3 regions of the Lacisediminihabitans sp. FW035 genome follow, and region 3 is predicted to be linked to each of the others. Evidence: predicted binding sites of a transcription regulator. Region 3 holds the regulator's gene; each other region holds the start of a gene.
What was found. The regulator HrcA, encoded in region 3, represses chaperone genes, less so after heat shock. The targets are predictions, from matches to a motif close to TTNGCACTCGNNNNNNNCGAGTGCNAA.
Positions count from the first base shown of each region.

Region 1: groL (chaperonin GroEL) is a predicted target of HrcA. The motif match lies at 2,738-2,764, and genes of this name have one in related genera.
Region 2: ACVXZ4_RS09455 (Hsp20/alpha crystallin family protein) is a predicted target of HrcA. The motif match lies at 2,609-2,635, and genes of this name have one in related genera.

Region 1 is NZ_CM142187.1:3,217,718-3,221,775, reverse strand. Features, by position in the region: gene ACVXZ4_RS15410 (DUF2332 domain-containing protein) at 1-209, shown strand, start outside; gene ACVXZ4_RS15405 (DUF3263 domain-containing protein) at 301-615, shown strand; gene ACVXZ4_RS15400 (LytR C-terminal domain-containing protein) at 636-1,199, shown strand; gene ACVXZ4_RS15395 (cold-shock protein) at 1,317-1,523, shown strand; gene ACVXZ4_RS15390 (DUF3048 domain-containing protein) at 1,615-2,682, shown strand; gene groL (chaperonin GroEL) at 2,808-4,058, shown strand, end outside.
Region 2 is NZ_CM142187.1:1,964,105-1,968,162, forward strand. Features, by position in the region: gene ACVXZ4_RS09440 (cation:proton antiporter) at 1-1,204, opposite strand, end outside; gene ACVXZ4_RS09445 (cation:proton antiporter regulatory subunit) at 1,219-1,707, opposite strand; gene ACVXZ4_RS09450 (M50 family metallopeptidase) at 1,786-2,463, opposite strand; gene ACVXZ4_RS09455 (Hsp20/alpha crystallin family protein) at 2,693-3,103, shown strand; gene ACVXZ4_RS09460 (glucodextranase DOMON-like domain-containing protein) at 3,293-4,058, opposite strand, start outside.
Region 3 is NZ_CM142187.1:1,520,769-1,524,826, reverse strand. Features, by position in the region: gene ACVXZ4_RS07385 (histidine triad nucleotide-binding protein) at 1-260, opposite strand, end outside; gene ACVXZ4_RS07380 (16S rRNA (uracil(1498)-N(3))-methyltransferase) at 610-1,338, opposite strand; gene dnaJ (molecular chaperone DnaJ) at 1,343-2,449, opposite strand; gene hrcA (heat-inducible transcriptional repressor HrcA) at 2,469-3,491, opposite strand; gene ACVXZ4_RS07365 (DUF4870 domain-containing protein) at 3,731-4,058, shown strand, end outside.

The DNA.
Region 1 (4,058 bases), 1.7 Mb from region 3:
TGCCGTTCGCCGAGCGGATGAGGTTCGTCGATTCGGTGCGGGCGCTCGGTGCGCGCTGGATCTCGCTCGAGGGGGTGCGGGGCTTGCCGACGGTGCGCGCGGCCCTGCCGGATGACGGCGGATCGGATGGGCGGTTCGTGCTCGCACTCGACGAGGTGCCGCTCGCTTTCACCGGCCCGCACGGCAGCTCGCTCGACTGGATCGCCTGAGCCGTCCCACCGGAATTCGCGGCATGCGCCGGGGTTCCGGCGATGCACAGCGAGCCAGCCCTAGTATGGCGGCAGAGCGGAGGGAGAACCCGTGGCAGCCTCATCCGAGCGTTCCGGCCCGCCGTCGGCGACCCCGCTGGGATCAGCCCTCCCCGAGCGCGAGCAGCGCATCCTGGTGTTCGAACGCCAGTGGTGGGCGCACGCCGGGGCGAAGGAGGCGGCGATCCGCTCGGAGTTCGACTTGCCGGCCGCCCGGTACTATCAGTTGCTGAATGCGGCGCTCGACCTGCCCGAAGCCACCATCTTCGATCCGATGCTGGTGAGAAGGCTGCAACGGATGCGGGACGCCCGCACCGGTGCGCGATCCGCCCGGGTCCTCGGCGGCTCCGACTCCACACACCAGTAACCCCTCGACGAAATGAACTGATGGCGACCAAATCGACCGACCGCTTCGACAGCGTGCCTGACGACCTGCTGCGAACGGGCGCCCACCGTTCCGCGCCCAGAAAGGGACGGGGCTGGATCGCCTTCGCCTGGGCCGCTCTCGCCACCGGTGTGCTCGTCGCCGCGGGACTCTTCGGCCTCGCGGTCATCCGCGGCACCATCGAGCTCCCGTTCGCAGCCCCGAGCACGACGTCGACCCCGTCGCCCACCCCCACCCCGACGCCCACCACCGAGGCCAAGATCAATCCGGCTCTTGCGATCACCGTGCTCAATGGAACGAAGACAAAGGGGCTCGCCACGGCCGCGGGCAACAACCTCGTCACGCAGGGCTGGGCCGGGGCATCCGAGCAGATCGGATCCCGCACCAACGCCGCTTCCAGCAACATCACCAAGACGATGGTCTACTACAGCGACGCCGCCAACGAGGGTGCAGCCCGCGCAATGGTGCTCTCACTGAAGGTCGGCGAGATCCAGCTGTCCCAGGCGTATCCCGGATCGCCGATCACCGTCGTGCTCGGCAGCGATTACGTTCCTCCCGCGGGCTGATCCGCGGTCTTCGTGTTTCGCCGATGTTTAATTCGTCCCGAATCGCCCGGATCGCAGTTACTATCTGGGATTGGTCGCTGACAGCGGCGATCCGAGGCGAAACACAGGGAGTATTCAATGGCGAACGGAACCGTCAAGTGGTTCAACGCTGAAAAGGGCTACGGCTTCATCACGGAGGATGGGGGCGGGCAAGACGTCTTCGTCCACTACTCCGCGATCGACATGGGCGGCTACAAAGTGCTCGAGGAAGGCCAGAAGGTGACCTTCGAGGTCGGCACCGGTAACAAGGGTCCCCAAGCGGAATCGGTGCGCCTGGCCCAGTAGCTCGGCCACGCCGCCCCACTTCGGTTCGCTGTCCTCGAGACGCGCCCCGCAGCACGCGGGCCGATCGTCCGTGCGACGCTAGTCTGCTCCCGTGGGGCACACTCCGGCGCGGTCGCGCCTGCGCGTTCGAGCGCTGGTCTCGATGACTCTTGTCATCGGGCTCGGTCTTTCCGCCGCGGGGTGCGCACCGGAGAAGGTGACGCCGACGCGCTCGCCCGCTGCGACCGCCTCCCCGAGGCCCACCCCCACCGTCACCGCGCCGCCCATAGCGATCGCTCCGCTCCGGGGGACCACGGTGCCGGCTGGAACTCTCGACCACGCGTCGATCGCCGCCAAGATCGACAATCTGCCGTCCGCGCGGCCCCAGATCGGCCTGGAGAGCACCGACCTCGTCTACCAGGAGCTGGTGGAGGGCGGTCTCACCCGGTATGTCGCGGTGTGGCAGTCGACGATCCCGGCCCTTCTCGGGCCGGTGCGATCCATCCGTCCGATGGATCCCGACATCGTCTCGCCTGTCGGCGGCATCATCTGCTACTCCGGCGGTCAGCAGCGTTTCGTCGACCTCATGCGTCGCACCCCCGTGTACAACGCCATCCACGGCCAGGCGGACACCGCGAGTACCTTCTTCCGCACACCCGCCAAGGCGGCACCGCACAATGTGCTGGTGAAGGCCCAGGACCTTCTCGCGCAGCACACGGGGATCGCGGCCCCGGCGGCGCAGTTCGAATTCGCTCCCGACCTGCCATCGTCGACGGCTGCCAAAAGCGGCACCCCCACCGCCGTCGTGAACTACACCTTCTCCAGCCTCACGAACGGCAGTTGGACCTGGGATCCGGTCTGGTCGGTGTTCCGACGGTCCCAGGGAAGCGGGCCCGATCTGGACAGCGCGGGAGCGCAACTCTCCACCACCAACGTCGTCGTGATGCGCGTCACCGTCACGAACGACCAGGGGGTGCCCAAGACCAACCTGATCGGGTCGGGAGAGGCGTGGATTTCCACCGGCGGCGGCACCGTTCACGCCCGCTGGTCGAAGGCATCGGCGACGGATCCGATCCATCTCGTCGATGACGCCGGCGCTCCGGTGCGCCTCGCCCCGGGCAACACGTGGATCGAGCTCGTTCCCTCGGCGGGATCCGTCTCCTTCCTCGCCCACGCCTAGCGCTTCGTCAACCGGAAGCTCACTTGCACTCTCAGGGGGAGAGTGCCAGAATCATTTAGCACTCCCTTATTGAGAGTGCCAATAGCTGTTGCTTACATGACGTCCCGGAAGGACGAAAAACACACATGGCAAAGATCATTGCTTTCAACGAGGAGGCCCGTCGTGGCCTCGAGCGCGGCCTCAACATCCTGGCCGACGCCGTCAAGGTGACCCTCGGCCCGCGTGGCCGCAACGTCGTACTCGAGAAGAAGTGGGGCGCCCCCACCATCACGAACGACGGTGTCTCCATCGCCAAGGAGATCGAACTCGACGACCCGTACGAGAAGATCGGTGCGGAGCTCGTCAAAGAGGTAGCCAAGAAGACGGATGACGTCGCCGGAGACGGTACGACCACCTCGGTCGTGCTCGCCCAGGCCCTCGTGCGCGAAGGACTGCGTAACGTCGCCGCCGGAGCGGACCCCATCAGCCTCAAGCGCGGCATCGACAAGGCCGTCACGGCCGTCATCGCCGCGCTCGTCGCCGGCGCAAAGGAGATCGAGACCAAGGAAGAGATCGCGGCAACCGCCTCCATCTCCGCCGGGGACCCCGAGATCGGCGCCCTCATCGCTGAGGCGATCGACAAGGTCGGCAAGGAGGGTGTCGTCACCGTCGAGGAGTCGAATACCTTTGGTACCGAGCTCGAGCTCACCGAGGGCATGCGCTTCGACAAGGGTTACCTGTCGGCGTACTTCGTCACCGACCCCGAGCGCCAGGAAGCGGTCTTCGAAGACCCCTACATCCTCATCGTCAACTCGAAGGTCTCCAACATCAAGGACCTCCTTCCCGTGGTCGACAAGGTGATCCAGTCGGGCAAGCAGCTCCTCATCATCGCCGAGGACGTAGATGGCGAGGCTCTCGCGACCCTCGTCGTCAACAAGATCCGCGGCATCTTCAAGTCCGTGGCCGTCAAGGCTCCGGGCTTCGGCGACCGTCGCAAGGCGCAGCTGCAGGACATCGCGATCCTCACCGGTGGACAGGTCATCTCCGAGGAGGTCGGACTCAAGCTCGAGAACGCCACGCTCGACCTGCTCGGCCGCGCCCGCAAGGTCGTCGTCACCAAGGACGAGACCACGATCATCGAGGGCTCCGGCGACGCCGAGGCCATCGCCGGTCGCGTCAAGCAGATCCGCGCCGAGATCGAGAACACCGACTCCGACTACGACCGTGAGAAGCTCCAGGAGCGTCTCGCGAAGCTCGCCGGAGGCGTTGCGGTCATCAAGGCCGGAGCCGCGACCGAGGTCGAGCTCAAGGAGCGCAAGCACCGCATCGAGGACGCCGTCCGCAACGCGAAGGCTGCCGTCGAAGAGGGCATCGTCGCCGGTGGTGGCGTCGCCCTC
Region 2 (4,058 bases), 440 kb from region 3:
AGCCCAGCTCCGATGCAACTCCGGCGGCGCGTACTTTCTCCTGCCGGGTGCTGATCCGGCGGCGGAACCAGGCGGCGTCGGTCATCCGGGCCAGGATAGGCCCGGCGATCACGGTCAGCAGCACGTAGGCGGTCGCAAGCGGTGCGAGCCTCGGCTCGATTCCTGACCCGGCCGCGAGCCCGGCGATGACGATCGAGAACTCGCCGCGCGGGGTCAGGGCGAACCCGGTGCGCCACCGGCCGGGTACTCCGATGCCCGCCGCCGCCGCCGCGCGGTAGCCGGTGAAGGTCTTCGTCGCGATCGTGATCACGGCGAGGATCGCGGCCGGCAGCAACACCGGCGGGATACTGGCCGGCTCGGTGGAGAGGCCGAAGAACACGAAGAATACGGCGGCGAACAGGTCGCGCAGCGGAGAGAGGAGCTGCTGGGCGTTGTGTGCCACTCGCCCGGAGAGTGCGATCCCAACCAGGAAGGCACCGACCGCGGCCGAGACATTCACCTCTTGGGCGATGCCGGCCACCAACATGGTGAGTCCGAGCACTCCGAGAAGGAGCGATTCGGAGTGGTTCGCGGCGAACAGCCGCGAAATGACGCGTCCGTGCCGCAGCGCGAGGTACAGGATCACCGCCACCACAAGCACAGCCACGACCAGCGCTGTTGCTCCCGCGAGAACGCCCGCGCCGATCACCAGCGCCGAGAGCACAGGAAGATAGAACGCCATCGCGAGGTCTTCGATCACCAGGATCGACAGGATCGTCGGTGTCTCCCTGTTGCCCAATCGGCGTAGGTCGCGCAACACCTTGGCGATCACCCCGGACGACGACACCCAGGTGATTCCCGCCAACGCGACGGCGGCCACCGGACCCCAGCCGAGCACGAGGGCGCAGAGCGCCCCGGGAAGCGCGTTGAGGAGGGCATCCAGGATGCCCGCTCTCCGAGACCGCTTGAGGCTGGTGATGAGCTCGGTCGGTGAATATTCCAATCCGAGCATCACCAGCAACAGAATCACGCCGAGCTCGCTCCCGAAGGTGAAGAACTCGTTGCCGGCATCGAGGGGCACGAACCCGCCGACGCCGAAAGCGAGACCGGCGAGCAGGTAGAACGGGATGGCGGAGATGCCCATGCGATCCGCCAGCCGTGAGAGCAGGCTGAGACCGAGCAGTACGGCCCCGACTTCGATGAGGAGCAGGGCGGCGTCATGCATGGGCGGAGGGGATATCAGCCGTCGGTGAGAACGCGGGAGAGGGCGTCGAGCCCCGGACGGGTACCCACAGCGACGATGGTGTCGCCGGCTTCAAGGGGAGTATCCGGAGTGGGCGAGGGGATGACATCCGCTCCCCGCACGATCGCGACGATCGACGTGTGCGTTCGGGTGCGCGCCCTGGTGGCGCCGAGGACCTCGCCGGCGTAGGGCGAGCCGGCAGAGATGAGCAGCTGCTCGGTGAAGAGCCCCGCCGCCTGCTCACGGATGCCGGCGAGCTGGCCGAGCATGAGGGACGCCCCGAGCACATCGGCGAGAGCAGCCGCCTCGTCGTCGGTGAGGGCGACGGAATCCACTGCTTCGTCAGGATCGTCGACACCGAACAGGGCCAGCTCACGCTCACCCGATCGATGGGACACCACACCGATGCGGCGGCCCTTCTTGGTGATCACGTCATGGCGTGTGCCGATGCCCGGCAGATCCACTTTTTCGACTCGTACGCTCACGCGGCAACCCTAACAGGCGGGCTCGGCGAGGTCGGTGCCGGGGCAAGGCCGGCCTGTGATTGCCGACCTTCGCGGTGATCACGACGGCGCCGCTGAGCCAAGGTAGGACCAAACCGCGAAGACGCAGCTCGCGCCGATAAGGGTAGTGAAGAGCAGGAGCCAGACCGGTGACGGAATGCCCGTTCGACGATAAAGCAGGTAGGCATCGGAGGTGGCGAGCTGGTCGCGGCGCCACACATGCACGCCGATGACCGTACCGAGCGCTCGCACCGCACCCACGAGCAGGGCGATCCCGATCACCAGAAGGGCGTAGCCCTGAAACGCAGGAGTGGCGAAGAACCAGAGCAGCGCACTGGTGGCGGCCGAGACGATCACGACGATCGCGCCGAAGGCGTTGCGGATCACCAGCAGCGTGAGCACAAGCACGACCCCGCCAACGAACAGGGCAAGAGCCGTGTATCCGTTGAACACACTCCAGAGCTGAGCGGCGCCGACGATGGCGGGTGCCGGATATCCGAAGACGCCGCTCACCATGGTGCCGAGCACTCCGCGCCCGCTGCTCAGCGCGTCGCCGGAGTGATTGCGGCGGATACGGATGCCGTGGACCGCCCGGCCGGTGAGGATCGCGGCCACCGCGTGCCCGAGTTCGTGGACAAGTGTGGCGAAGAGGCCGAAGTACTGCCAGGTGGCGCGCGGCAGGCTGAGGGTCCCCGCGACCGCCACGATCACGATGAACACCGGAAGAGGGATGACCACTGCCGTCGTCTGCGCGAAGAGGGCGGGGAATGCGCTGCCGAAGGCTGAGGCAGGGTGATAGGAATCGATAGTCGTCAGTTTGCCATCATCGGTTTCTCAGCTCACGGAGTGATCGCTGAGGGCGGAACACCGACCTCCCGATTCGCTGGCACTCTCCGCGGTCGAGTGCTAATTTTGTTGTAGTTGAGTCAGACCGACTCAAGTTTAGAAACGCACTTGGAGTTTGATGATGACAACGCTTTACCCCACCTCCCGCAGCACTCGAAGCATGCCGATGGACCTCTTCCGCGACGGCGACAACTACGTCATGAACGCCGACCTCCCGGGCATCGACCCGGCGACTGTGGACATCGACGTCGACGGCCAGGTGCTCAGCATCCGGGCCGAACGTGCCGCCGCCTCCACCGACACGGTCATGTGGCTCTCTCGCGAGCGCCAGTCCGGATCGTTCCAGCGCCGCCTCACTCTCGGCAGGAACATCGACACCGAGCGCATCGCGGCGAAATACGACAATGGCGTGCTCACCGTCACGATTCCGGTGACCGAGAAGTCCAAGGCTCGCAAGATCGAGGTCGTCCCCGCGAACCTGCCTGAGTCCGCGGCCACCAGCGACGAGGGGCTCGAGGTCGACGCCGCTTAGTCGTTCGCTCCGCCAGGACCGCGACGGCACATCGAAGGGCTCGGAACAGGGTTCCGGGCCCTTTCTTGCGTCGCAAATGTCATTCAGTGCGCCGCTCACCAGGGCGCGCCCTGGCGCACGGAACGCGAGGCCGGGATACTCCAGCTTCGAGTTCACTGCCGTCTAGCGAACGTGCATCCCGCGCCTGCCCTACGGAATCACCACCGCCGCCAACTTCACCGGCCCCGCGGTGTAGTCGAGCTCGTTCGCCTGCGAGACTCCCGACGGCACGATCGTGTCCATCACCTTCGGCACGGTGTTCGGGTCGGCCGAGCAGAAGGCGGCAGGTGATGCCACGGCGCAGACTCCGAAACTGTAGTCACCGGCAGTCGCGCTGAAGGCGCGGGTCTGATCCACCCCGTGCGTGCCATCCTGGCCTGTGAGGGCCACGGTGAAGCCCCACCCCGCGGCCGGCGTTCCGCCCAGCGCTGTCTTGTCCACGCTGAAGGTGATGTACCGGCTGACCGCGTTCGCACCGACCGTCACCGCACCGAGCGAGGCGCCTGAGGCATCCACGAACCGGTTGTTGCCGAAACCCTGCGCCTCGATCAGGCGGCTCCAGGGAGCGACCGTCGAATAGTTCATCCCGGGATAGGACGATGCCGTGGAGGTCGAGACCGCGCCGGGCTGCGACACGTACACATCCACGAGCTGGGCACCGTTCGTCGAGCCGAAGGTGAGGGTGAGGTCGGCGGTCTGTACCCGGAAGGTGACCGTCGATCCGGTGTCGTAGACCTGGAATCGATCGAGGTCGAAGGCGCCGGCGTGGAAGTCCCCGGCCTTCGGGTAGGCGTAGTTGCCCGGACCGCTGTCGTCGCCGGTCGGATCGTCGACGCTGTAGAGCAGCGTGCCATTCACGACATCGTTCACCACGGACCGCACCACCTGGGCGGTGCCGCCGTTGCTTGCGGTGCTC
Region 3 (4,058 bases):
AGACGGTACTGGCCGTCGCAGTGTTCGTCGGCCAGCTGCTGCACGACCGAGACGACCTCGGCGAGCAGCACGGGATCGCCCGCGGCGAGCTCGGTCACGTTGGCGTACTCCGGCGTCTTCGGCACCACGAGCAGGTGGACGGGGGCCTTTGGGGCGATGTCCCGGATCGCGATGATGCGGTCGTTCTCGAAGACGATATCGGCCGGGATCTGCCGCGCGGCGATGCGCGTGAACAGGGAGGGCTCGGCAGTAGTCGACATGACTCAAGGGTAAGCGACGCCGCCGACCCGCGTGCCGGCGTTCGCTACCAGCGCCCGCGACGTAGCATTCCTACGCCGTCGGCCACGAGCAAGAACAGTCCCGGCGCAGAACCCACTCCGCGACAGGCCCGCCCCCGCTCCCGTTCCCGTGCCCGTTCCCGTTCCCGTTCCCGGATCAGGAGTCACGACGAATCCACGGCGTGTCCCGCCGTGACACGCCGACCGTGCGGCTTCACTCCTGATCCGTGAACGGGAACCGGGGGGTCGACCGTGCGGCCGCACCGGCGCGGACCGTGAAGAACACCGTCGATTCACGGATCTGCCCGTCGGTTTAGGGATGCGCGCGTCGTCACCAGCGCCCGAGGCGGGCGTTCAGCACGGCGACAGCGGCCGGTCCGGCTGTCGATGTGCGCAGGATGGTGTCGCCGAGCCGCACCGAGACAGCCCCCGCGGCCTCGAGCCGGCTGAGCTCGGAGGGGGCGATGCCGCCCTCCGGTCCCACGACGAGCACCACGTCCCGGTCATCGGGCTCGAGCGTGCTGAGGGCGAGCTGCGCGGTCGGCTCGAGCAGCAGCATCCGCGTCACCTTCGCCAACGCCACGAGTACGGGGAGGGATGCGAGGTCGCCGACCTCCGGAACCCACGAGCGCACCGACTGCTTGGTGGCCTCCCGCACGATGGCGCTCCAGCGATCGTGCCCCTTGCGCACCTTGGCGCCTTCCCACTTCACTATCGAACGCTGGGCTGACCACGGGATCACCCCGTCCACCCCGAGTTCAGTCGCTTGCTGCACTGCCTGTTCGTCGCGATCGCCCTTGGCGAGTGCCTGGACGAGCCAGATCGCCGGGGACGCCGGCGGAGTCTCGACGACGGTCTCGACCTCCACCACGAACTCGGTGTGTTCGGCCGAGACGACCGTGCCCGAGACCAGCAGTCCCGCGCCGTTGCCGATCGCGATCGACTCCCCCGCAGCGATCCTGCTCACCGTGACGGCATGCCGGGCTTCGGCGCCGCCGACAGTGACCCGCTCACCGACGACCGCCGAGACCAACTCCTCGCTGAGGTAGAAGTGCGCCATGAGATCAGATGTTGAGGAACCGGTCGCGCAGCTTCTGGAAGAGCCCCTGCTGGAAGTGCGTCAGCGTCGGGGCCGCCGCCTTGCGCGTGCTTGCGAACTGCTTGATCAGGTCCTGCTCTTTGTGGTTGAGCTTCACCGGGGTCGTCACCTGCACACCGATCTTGAGGTCTCCCCGACCGCTGCCGCGCAGATGGGTCACTCCGCGCTCCTTGATCGTGATGACCTCTGCGCTCTGCGTGCCCGGTCGGATCTCGACCGAGACGTCTCCGTCGAGCGTCTTGAGCGTCGTCTTGGTGCCGAGGATGGCATCCGTCATCTGCACTTCGAGAGTGGCGAGGATGTCGTCGCCGTTGCGGCTGAAGACATCGTGGTGACGCACCTTGATCTCGAGGTAGAGGTCGCCAGCGGTTCCGCCAGCGGGCCCGACCTCGCCCTGGTTCGGCATCTGCAGGCGCAGTCCGGTGTCGACACCCGCGGGGATGTCGACCGGGATGCTGCGGCGCGCGCGCACGCGACCCTGGCCCTGGCAGGTGGGGCAGGGGTTCGGGATGACGGTGCCGTAGCCGCGGCAGGTGCCACAGGGGCTCGATGTCATCACGTTGCCAAGCAGGCTGCGCACCGTGCGCTGGATCTGTCCGCTGCCGTGGCAGATGTCGCAGGTGACGGGAGTCGTCCCCGGGGCACAGCAGGATCCGTCGCAGGTCTCGCACAGCACCGCGGTGTCCACCTCGATGTCGCGCGTCGTGCCGAAGATGATCTCGTCGAGGTCGACTTCCACCCGCACCAGCGCGTCCTGGCCGCGTTCGCGACGCGAGCGCGGGCCGCGGGTCTGACCGCCGCCGAAGAACGACTCGAAGATGTCGCCGAAGCCGCCGAAGCCCTGCCCGCCCTGCCCTCCGAAGCCGGTCTGCGGCCCCAGGTCGTACTGCTGCCGTTGCTGCGCATCGGACAGCACGTCGTACGCATGCGTGACGAGCTTGAACTGCTCCGAGGCATCCGCCCCGGGGTTCACGTCAGGGTGCAGCTCCCTGGCGAGGCGACGGTACGCCTTCTTGATCTCATCGGTGGTCGCGCTGCGATCGACACCGAGTACTTCGTAGTGGTCAGCCAATCAAAATTCCTTCAGGTGTTCAGTCTTCGCCGAGCAGGCGGGACAGGTAGCGGGCGACAGCTCTCACTGCCGCGATGTTGTTCGAATAGTCCATGCGGGTGGGGCCGATCACGCCGAGGCGTGACACCTCTCCACCAGAGGTCGCGTACCCCGTCGTCAGCACCGAGGTCTCTCCGAGGCCGAACGAGGCGTTCTCTTTGCCGATCGACACCGAGAACCCGTTCTGGTCGGGCTCCATCTCGCCGAACAGGCGGAGAAGTGTCACCTGCTCCTCGATCGCCTCCAGAACAGGGTAGATGCTGCCGCTGAAGTCTTCCTCGGTACGCACCAGGTTCGCGGTTCCGGCCATGACCAGTTTGTCCTGGCGATTGGCGAGCACCTGCTCGATGAGCGCCGAGGCGATCCGGCCGACTGCCGGAGCCTCCGAAGCGGAGAACTGATCGGGCAGCTGCGAGAGCTTCTCGGCCGCCTCCGCGAGCCCGAGGCCTCCCAGCGAGGCGTTGAGGCGTGAGCCGAGTTGCGAGAGGAAACCCTCCTCCAACTCGTCGGACACGTCGAGCAGCCTCTGCTCGACCCGTCCCGTGTCGGTGATGAGTACGGTCATTACCCGCGATGACGCGAGCCGCACGAGTTCGACGTGTCGGATTCGGGAGCGCGAGAGCGAGGGGTACTGCACGAGCGCCACCTGCTGTGTGAGCTGGGAAAGCAATCGCACCGTGCGTCCGAGCACCTGGTCGAGATCGGCGGATGACCCGAGGAAGGTCTCGATCGCGGTGCGCTGGGCGGGGCTGAGCGGTCGAAGGTCGGCAAGCTGGTTTACGAAGACGCGGTAGCCCTTGTCCGTGGGGATGCGGCCGGAGGAGGTGTGCGGCGCGGCAATCAGCTCTTCCTCCTCGAGCAGCGCCATGTCGTTGCGGATGGTGGCGGCCGATACGCCGAAGGAGTGTCGGTCGACTATCGACTTCGAGCCGACCGGCTCTCGCGAGGCGACGTAGTCCTGCACGATGACGCGGAGCACATCGAGGCCGCGCTCTGACACCATCCCGACCACCCCGCTCTCTCAACGCGCAGATTTCGCACCACGGATACTTGGCACTCACTACTGCAGACTGCCAATTGTACCGTGACACACCACCGTGAAGGCATTGCACGCACAGCAACGGGGGCGCTACCTTATGCATGTGCTCGTGCACCGCCCTCGATCGGGGGTTCAGCGAGATCACGCCCGAAGTCCGTCCTGGCCACACGCAGGATCGATCCGCTCACCGAAAGGCTCTGCACATGACCGACCCCATCTCCACGCCGGCTGCACCGCAACCGGCAGCACCCCTCACCGAGGCCGAGGACCGCCAGTGGGCTTCGTTCGCTCACCTCGGGGGCATCATCGGATTCCTGCCTTCGCTGATCATCTGGCTCGTGTTCAAGGACCGCGGCAGCTTCACCAACAGCGAGGCGAAGGAAGCACTGAACTTCCAGATCACCGCCGCCATTGCGCAGGTTGCCGTCTTCATTCTCAACTCCATCCTCACCGTCGTCACACTCGGCTTCTGGGGTCTGATCGGCTGGATCTTCCCCCTTGCCATTTGGGTGATCAGCCTCATCTGGTCGA